One region of the Microbacterium sp. NPDC078814 genome, then DNA from elsewhere that is predicted to be linked to it. Evidence: riboswitches for the same ligand, from Rfam matches in the RefSeq annotation. Region 1 holds a riboswitch; the other holds the start of a gene.
The links. A riboswitch is a leader RNA that binds a small molecule or an ion and turns the genes downstream of it on or off. The one in region 1 is predicted to bind thiamine pyrophosphate.
Positions count from the first base shown of each region.

Region 2: it holds a riboswitch for thiamine pyrophosphate, as region 1 does, so the genes downstream of both, AB0300_RS06280 (ECF transporter S component) here and thiM (hydroxyethylthiazole kinase) in region 1, are expected to answer to the same signal.

Region 1 is NZ_JBFBLT010000001.1:13,900-18,310, reverse strand. It holds gene AB0300_RS00085 (DUF402 domain-containing protein) at 8-727, shown strand; gene AB0300_RS00080 (NAD-dependent epimerase/dehydratase family protein) at 969-1,940, shown strand; TPP riboswitch at 1,948-2,041, shown strand; gene thiM (hydroxyethylthiazole kinase) at 2,032-2,880, shown strand; gene AB0300_RS00070 (bifunctional hydroxymethylpyrimidine kinase/phosphomethylpyrimidine kinase) at 2,877-4,411, shown strand, end outside.
Region 2 is NZ_JBFBLT010000003.1:15,465-19,875, reverse strand. It holds gene AB0300_RS06290 (ABC transporter ATP-binding protein) at 1-1,057, shown strand, start outside; gene AB0300_RS06285 (D-alanyl-D-alanine carboxypeptidase) at 1,108-2,598, opposite strand; TPP riboswitch at 2,676-2,785, shown strand; gene AB0300_RS06280 (ECF transporter S component) at 2,778-3,419, shown strand; gene AB0300_RS06275 (ABC transporter ATP-binding protein) at 3,419-4,411, shown strand, end outside.

The sequences.
Region 1 (4,411 bases):
TGGCCGGATGACGAGCCTCCTCCTGCAGCCCACGCCACCCTCGGTCCCCGCCGGAGCGCGATCGCTCGGGGAGGGACCGTTCCTCTCGCCGGGTGCGCAGCTCGACTGGCACTACCGCAAGCCGGGGTGGACCACGGGGGAGGCGGCGACCGTCACCCCCATGCGCGTCGTCCGTGACGATGAGCGCGGTCTCGTCGCGTGGCTCGCCGCCGGGACGCAGCAGGAAGGTCAGGGCACGCGGGACGGGGAGCGCATCCGGGCCGTCCCGCTCGATCGGCGGTGGCGGGAGCCCCGGCGCCGGATCGTCGAGGAGTGGTGGGGCAACGGCATCCTGCGCATCGCGCCCGCGGGAGTGCCGTGGTCGGTCTGGCTGTTCTGGAGCTCGGTCACCGGGACGACGTGGGACTTCGCCGGCTGGTACGTCAACCTCGAGAACGCGCACCTGCGCACCGACAGTGCCACCTACACCTCCGATCACGTCCTCGACGTCGAGATCGCACAGGACGGGCGCGTGGCGATGAAGGACGAGGACGAGCTGGTCGCCGCCGTCGACCAGGGACGGCTGACCGCCGCGCAGGCCGCGCAGATCGAGCGGCACGCGGTCGCGGCCATCGCGTCGTTCCATGCCGGCGACTGGCCGTTCGATCGGGAGTGGATCGACTGGCGACCGGACCCGTCGTGGACGATCCCGGTGTTGGACGGCCTCGACCAGATCGTCATCCCCTGACCGCTTCGGGGCCGGCCTCCGCGACGGCGCCGAGCCCGCGCGGCATCAGGCGTTCGCGCGGCATCAGGCGACAGCAGCGCCCATGGCCTGTGCTCGCGTGATGGCCTGAGCTCGCGTGGTGGGCGGTGTTCGCGTGAGGGCCTGTGTCCGCGTGATGGCCTGTGCTCGCGCGGTGGCCTGTGCCGCTCCGCTCTGAGCGGAGGCTCTTCCCCCGAGTCGTCGATCCTGATGACATGGGCTCATGACGGATGTGCTGATCCTGGGGGGAACCGGATGGCTGTCGGAGCGCATCGCCGCGCACGCGTTGGGGGCAGGGGCGTCGGTGACCTGCCTCGCCCGCGGCGGGCGGCCGGCGCCACCGGGAGCGACCCTCGTGCTCGCCGACCGCGACGACGAGGACGCCTATGACGTCGTCTCGCGCACCGACTGGGACCACGTCGTCGACGTCTCCTCCCGAGCCGATCACGTCTCCGGGGCGGTCCGCGCACTCGGCGACCGTGCCGCCCGGTGGACCTACATCTCGTCGATGTCGGTGTACCGCGACGACGTGACGGTCGGAACGGACGAGTCGGCCCCGCGGCACCCGGCGGCGCAGGCCGGTGAGGACGACGACTACGCGCGGCAGAAGGTCGCGGCGGAGGACGCCGTGCAGGAGGGCCTCGGCGACCGCGCGCTCCTCGTCCGTCCCGGCCTCATCGTCGGCGACGGCGACCCGAGCGATCGCTTCGGCTACTGGGCGGCGGCGTTCCTCCGGGCCCTGGACGAGCCCGTGCTGCTCCCGCCGCTCGACGGGCGCACGGCGCAGGTCATCGACGTCGAGGACGTCGCCGCCTTCGTCGTGTCCGCCACCGTCACCGGTGCCGTCAACGCGATCGGCGACGTGCGCGACCTGGAGGACGTGCTGCGTACGGTGCGCGCTTCCACCGGGCACACCGGTCCGGTCGTCGTCGGCACGGAGAAGCGTCTCGTCGCGGAGGGTGTCGCGTACTGGGCGGGGCCGCGCTCGCTCCCGCTGTGGCTGCCGCACGAGATGAGCGGATTCATGACCCGCTCGAACGCGCGGTACCGGCGCAACGGAGGCAGGCTCCGGCCCCTCGACGAGACGGTGGAACGCGTCGTGGCGGACGAGCGCGAACGGGGCGTGGACCGGGAGCGCCGCGCCGGACTCACGCGGACGGAGGAGCGGGCGCTCCTCGACGCCTTCGCTCGCTAGACTGCGAGGCAGTGACACGGGGTGCCGCATCCGCGGCTGAGATCACACCCGTCGAACCTGATCTAGTTCGTACTAGCGAAGGGATGTCGCAATGAGCGATCCTGTGCGTCCGGAATCCGTCCTCGACCTCGCTGTCACGGCGGGAAGGCTGCGGGAGGAGGTCCGGGCTGCGCCGCCGTTGACGCACTGCCTCACGAACGCCGTCGTGACGGGGTTCACCGCCAACGTGCTGCTCGCGCTCGGTGCGGCGCCGGCCATGGTAGACATCATCGGCGAGGCCGAGCCGTTCGCCGCTGCCGCCTCGGGGCTCCTCGTCAACCTCGGGACGCCGACCCCGGAGCAGCGGGAGGCGAGTCGGGAAGCCGTGGCCGGAGCGCTCGCCGCCGCCACGCCCTGGGTGCTCGATCCCGTCGCGATCGGCACGCTCCCGGTGCGGACGGCACTGGCCCACGAGCTGGCCGCGCGGCGCCCGACCGCCATCCGCGGCAACGCGTCGGAGATCCTCGCGCTCGCCGGGCACAGCAGCGGCGGCCGCGGCGTCGACGCGACGGACGGCACCGAGGCGGCGGCCTCGTCTGCGCGCGAGCTCGCCGACCGGTACGGCTCCGTGGTCGCCGTCTCCGGCCCGGTCGACCTCCTCACCGACGGGGAACGGGTGATCCGCATCGCCAACGGGCACGAGCTGCTCACGCGGGTGACGGGCGGCGGCTGCGCGCTGGGGGCCGTGATGGCGGCCTTCCTCGGGGCGTCCCGCGGTAGCGGGACCGATGCGCTGACGGCGGTGGCCGCGGCGACCCTCGTCTACACGGTCGCGGCCGAGCAGGCGGCGGAGACCTCCCGCGGACCGGGCAGCTTCGCCGTCGGACTGCTCGATGCGCTGTCCGCCGTGACCCCAGCGGATCTCCGGGACCGCGCCCGCGTCGAGGAGGAGACCCGATGACCGTCGACCTGTCCCTCTACCTCGTCACCGATCGGTCGCTGTGCGGCGCACGCGGGGTGGTCGCGACCGTCCGCGAAGCGGTGGCCGGCGGCGTCCGCATCGTGCAGCTGCGCGACAAGGAGGCGACGGACGAGGAGACCGTCGTGCAGCTCCTCGCTTTGTCCGCGGCCATCGACGGTCGTGCGCTGCTCGTCGTGAACGATCGCCTCGATGCGGCTGTCGAGGCCCGTCGTCGCGGCGCCAGGGTGGACGGGGTGCACCTCGGTCAGGCGGACGCCTCGGTGCTCCGCGCGCGCGAGCTCCTCGGCCCGGAGGCCCTGATCGGGCTGACCGCGAACACCTCCGCGCACCTCGAGGAGGTCGCCGCGCTGCCGCCCGGCACGGTCGACTACCTCGGGGTCGGCGTGATCCGCCCCACGCGCACCAAGCCCGACCACCCGGCCCCGCTCGGCATCGACGGCTTCGCCGCGTTCGCCGCGCGCAGTGCGCTGCCGTGCGTCGCGATCGGCGGGGTGGAGCTCGACGACACGGCGGCGCTGCGCGCGGCCGGCGCGGCCGGGATCGCGGTGGTGTCGGCGCTGTGCGCGGCGGGCGACCCCCGGACAGCCGCCGCGGCCTTCCGTCGGCGCTGGCTTGGGCGCGCGGTGCCGCACGTGCTCAGCATCGCCGGCAGCGATCCGTCCGGGGGCGCGGGCATCCAGGCCGACCTCAAGGCGATCGCCGCGAACGGGGGCTACGGCATGGCGGCCCTGACGGCCCTGACCGCCCAGAACACGCAGGGCGTCCGCGCCGTGCACGTTCCTCCCGCGGACTTCCTCCGGGCGCAGCTCGACGCCGTCGGTGACGACATCCGCATCGACGCCGTGAAGGTCGGCATGCTCGCGGACGTGGAGGTGATCCGGACGGTCGCCGCGTGGTTCCGAGACACACAGCCCCCGATCGTCGTGCTCGACCCGGTCATGATCGCGACCTCGGGGGATCGGCTGCTCCACCCCGATGCGGAGCGCGAGCTGCGGAGCCTGCTGTCCCGGGCGACCGTGGTCACCCCGAACCTCGCCGAGCTCGCGGTGCTCGTCGGTCACGAGGTGACGGACTGGGCGGACGCGCTCGCCGCGGCGCGAGAGCTGTCGGCCGCGATGGGGACCGCGGTGCTGGTGAAGGGCGGGCATCTGCCCGGGGACGAGGCACCGGACGCCCTGATCGACACGGCAGCCGGTACGCACGCCGAGTTCCCCGGCGCGCGCATCCGCACGGCGAACACCCACGGCACCGGCTGCTCGCTGTCCGCGGCTCTGGCCACACGACTGGCGACGGGCGACGATCCCGCGACTGCGGTGCGCGCCGCGCGCGCCTGGTTGCGGGAGTCCCTCCGCGCGGCGGACGACCTGGAGATCGGGCGAGGACACGGCCCGATCCATCCCTTCTCGGGACTCTGGGCGCGCGGCGGGGTCGAGACCCGGCCGACACCGGAGGAGGTGGCCGCGGCCTGGTGGGACGAGACCGCCGCGATCCGCCGCGACATCGACGCGCT
Region 2 (4,411 bases), on a different contig from region 1:
GCTGGGCGGCATGGCCGCGGTCGTGCAGTCCGGCACCGCCTCGGCGGAGCGGGTGTTCGACCTGCTCGACGCCGATGAGCAGGACGCCGACGGCCCCGACGCCCCTGCTCTCCGCGAAGGGGAGGGCGTGATCGAGTTCGAGAACGTCTCCTTCTCCTACTCGCCGGAGCGTCCGCTCATCACCGATCTGTCGTTCCGGGTGGAGCCGGGGCAGACCGTCGCGATCGTCGGACCCACGGGTGCGGGCAAGACGACGCTCGTGAACCTCATCATGCGGTTCTACGAACTCAGCGGCGGACGGATCACGCTGGACGGTCAGGACATCTCGACCATCACGCGTGACGACCTCCGGTCCCGCACCGGCATGGTGCTCCAGGACCCCTGGCTGTTCGCCGGGAGCATCCGCGAGAACATCCGCTACGGACGCTCGACCGCGACGGACGAGGAGGTGCTGGCCGCCGCGCGGGCGACCTACGTCGACCGCTTCGTGCACGCGCTTCCGGATGGGTACGACACCGTGCTCGACGAGGACGCGTCGAATGTCTCGGCCGGTGAGCGGCAGCTCATCACGATCGCCCGGGCGTTCGTGGCGCAGCCGTCGATCCTCATCCTTGACGAGGCCACCTCGGCGGTCGATACCCGCACCGAGCTGCTGCTGCAGAACGCCATGGCCGCTCTCCGGCAGGGGCGCACCTCGTTCGTCATCGCGCACCGGCTGTCGACCATCCGCGACGCGGACCTCATCCTCGTGATGGAGCACGGCGACATCGTCGAGAAGGGCACGCACGACGAGCTCATCGCCGCCCAGGGCGCGTACTGGCGGCTGTACCAGTCGCAGTTCGAGCAGGCGGCGACCGACCTCGACGCGGAAGCGGCCCTGACCGGGTCGTCTCCGGTCGTGGTGACGGGAGAGGCCGACGCCGAGGTCCGCGCGGAGGAGCAGGCGGCCGATGCCGTGGCGGGTGCCGCCGTCGGTGCCCAGCTTCCCGGAGCGGAGGCGGCCGCCGCGCAGGCGCTCCTCGACGACGGGGCGGACGGCGCGTCGCCTCGTCCCTGATCGTCATCGCCCTGACGCCCCGCTCCGGACTCGGAGCGGGGCGTCAGTCGTCAGGAGCGGTCCGCGTCGATGCCGAACAGCTCGAGGGGATGGGTGAGGCGCCACCACGGGCTCGGGCCGTCCACGTCTTCGGCGAGGACGAGTGCGGTCTCGGTGGTGTCGATGGGGCCGGCCGTGGTGAGGGTGCCGACGTCGCCGTCCGCCTCGCGCTGCTCGCCGAGATCGAACACAGCCGACGCGGTCGCGCTCGCCCCGTTCCACAGCACCACATCCGCGTCCTCACCGGTCACGACGTCGACCTCCTCGCCCCAGGCGGTGCGGACGCGTCCGACCACCGTCCCGGCGGGAACGGCGGGGCCCTGCGCCTGCAGCGCCGCCTCGGTCTGCGCGAAGAGGGCTCGGGTGAGGGCGAGACGCGCCTCGTCGTCCTCCTGGTTCAGCGCCGCGGCGTAGAGGCGGACCGTCGAGTCCCCCACGGAGACGTCCTTCGCCGTCAGCAGGTTCCAGCCGACGAGTGTGCCGGTCTTGATGCCGACGACCCCCGGGTCCGCGAGCATGCCGTTCGTGTTCTCCACCGTGCCGGCCCCCGGCAGCTCGACCGACCGGGTGCCCACGATCTCCGCGAACACGGGATTCTGCATCGCGAGCTCGCCGAGAGCCACGAGCGCCTCCGGGGTGGCGACGTTGCGCGCGTCGAATCCGGACGGCGTGACCACGGTGATCCCGGAGAGCCCGCGCTCGCCGAGCCAGACCTCGGCGGCGGCCGCGAACTCCCGATTGGAGCCCCAGATCTCCGCGGCGAGCCGATCGATGTAGTTGTTGGCCGAACCGAGCAGGGTGCCCTGCAGGAGCTGGTACTCGGTCAGCACCCCGCCCACGGGGACATCCAGCGCGGACTGGTTCGAGATCCGGTAGTCCCAGTACCGGATGCTGTCGGCGTAGGTGAAGGAGAACTCGGGGCCCTGCTCCCCGGGGGCGAGGGGCAGGCGGTCGAGCACCATGAGCGTGCTGACGACCTTGGTGATGCTCGCGATGCTGACCGGGGCGGTCGTGGACGCGGCCGTGGTCATCCCGGCGATGCCCACGGCGCCGTCGCCCACCTCCGGCCAGGCGAGCGCGGCGGTGGGGGCGGCCACCGGGGTGACCTCCACGGCCTGGACGGTGGGGGCGACCTCGTGCAACGGCCAGAGCAGCGTGCTTCCGGCGTAGGAGGCGACGAGCCCGGCGAGGACCCCGAGCGGGACGAGCAGGCCGGGGCCGGCGATCGCCGGACGCAGCGTCGCGTCGCGCAGCAGGCCGGGGGCGGCCTCGGCTTCCGGGGTGGCGTCGAACTCCGGCGTCGACGACCCGGACTCGACCACGTCCGTGTCGACCCAGGTCAGCGCGGTCGCCGGTGTCGAGGCATCGGCCCACGCGACGGTCTCCGTCGTGGTCGCAGGCAGCGTGTCGACGGTCTGCGAGGACGCGGGGGTGGAGTCCTCGGGCCGCGCGTCGACGCCGACGCCGCCGGACGCCTCTTCAGGGGGATCGGAAGCGGTCACTCGCTTACGGTACCGAATGCCGCCAGGAATCCGCCGTGCGCGGCTCGGGACGCGCGGGCGGAAGACGCTAGGATCGACAGCACAACCACGGGAGTCCGGCGGGCCGGGCTGAGAGGGAGCGAATCGCGCTTCGACCGTCGAACCTGATCTGGGTCATGCCAGCGCAGGGAGGAGTTCACATGAGTACGTCCACGTCCGCATCCTCGTCCACGAAGACGACCGGCGCTCCGGCGCGCAGCTATCTGCGGTGGCGCATCGTCGACATCGTCGTCGCCAGCGTGCTCGGCGTCGCCGCCGGCCTGATCTTCCTGGCCTGGAACGTCGGGTACCTCGGCCCCAAGGCCCTGCTCGAGCCGCTGCTCCCCGGGCTCCAGGGGCTCCTGGACGGACCGTGGCTGTTCGCCGGAGTGCTCGGCGGCCTCATCATCCGCAAGGCCGGTGCGGCGATCTACGTCGAACTGCTGGCCGCCGTCGTCTCGGCGCTCATCGGCAACCAGTGGGGTGGCTTCCTCACGCTCGAAGCGGGCCTCGTGCAGGGTCTCGGCGCCGAGCTCGTCTTCCTGCTGTTCTTCTACCGTCGCTGGTCGCTGCCCGTCGCGATCCTCGCCGGTGCCGGCGCTGCGCTCGCGGGAGGCATCAACAACCTCATCCTCTGGTACGCCGGCTCCGGTCCCGCGTTCACCGTGATCTACCTCGTGAGCACCGTGATCTCCGGCGCCGTCATCGCCGGTGCCCTGTCGTGGGTGCTCGCCCGCGGCATCGCGGCGACGGGGGCGCTGGACCGCTTCGGCTCCGGGCGCGAGGCGCGCGTGCGCGTCTGATGGCGGCGCAGGTCGCTCCCGCGGTCGTCGAGGCGCGCGGCTGGGGCTGGCGGCATGCGAGCCGCCGGGCATGGGCGCTGCGCGACGTCTCGTTCCGCATCGAGCCCGGCGAGCGGGTTCTCGTGCTCGGCGCGTCCGGGGCGGGCAAGTCGACCCTGCTGCACGGCCTCGCGGGCGTGCTCGGCGGCGAGGAGGAGGGCGAGAGCGCGGGGGAGCTCCTCGTCGACGACGCTCCGGCGGTGGCGACTCGCGGGCGCGCCGGGCTCGTGCTCCAGGACCCCGACTCCCAGGTGATCCTCGCCCGCGCGGGCGACGACGTCGCGTTCGGGTGCGAGAACCTCGGCGTGCCGCGTGCGGAGATCTGGCCGCGTGTCGAGGCGGCGCTCGCTGCCGTCGGCCTCGACGTGCCGCTCGATCATCCGACCAAGGCGCTGTCGGGCGGCCAGAAGCAACGTCTCGCCCTCGCCGGCATGCTCGCGATGCGCCCCGGCCTCGTCCTCCTCGACGAGCCGACGGCGAACCTCGATCCGGACGGGGTGCGCGAGGTCAGGGAGGCGGTGGAGCGGATGCTCGCCGCGCACCCCGCCACCCTCGTGGTCGTGGAGCATCGACTCGAGGTGTGGTTGCCGCTCCTCACCCGGGTCATCGTGCTCGGTGCCGGCGGGGTGGTCGCGGACGGCCCTCCCGCCGCGGTGCTCGGTGCGCAGGGAGAGCGCCTGGCGGCGGACGGCGTCTGGGTGCCCGGGCGTCCTCCCGCCGAGCCCCCGGCACCGAGGACAGTGCCCGGCGAGGTGCTGCTGTCGGCCCGAGCACTCGCCGTGGCGCGGGTGAAGGGGCGTCCGGTGGCCCGCGGCATCGACCTCGACGTGCGGGCGGGCGAGGCCCTCGCGATCACCGGTCCGAACGGCGCGGGCAAGTCCACGCTGGGCCTGACCCTCGCGGGCCTGCTCCCGCCCGCGGAGGGGGCCGTGATCGCGGCGCCGATGCTCGCG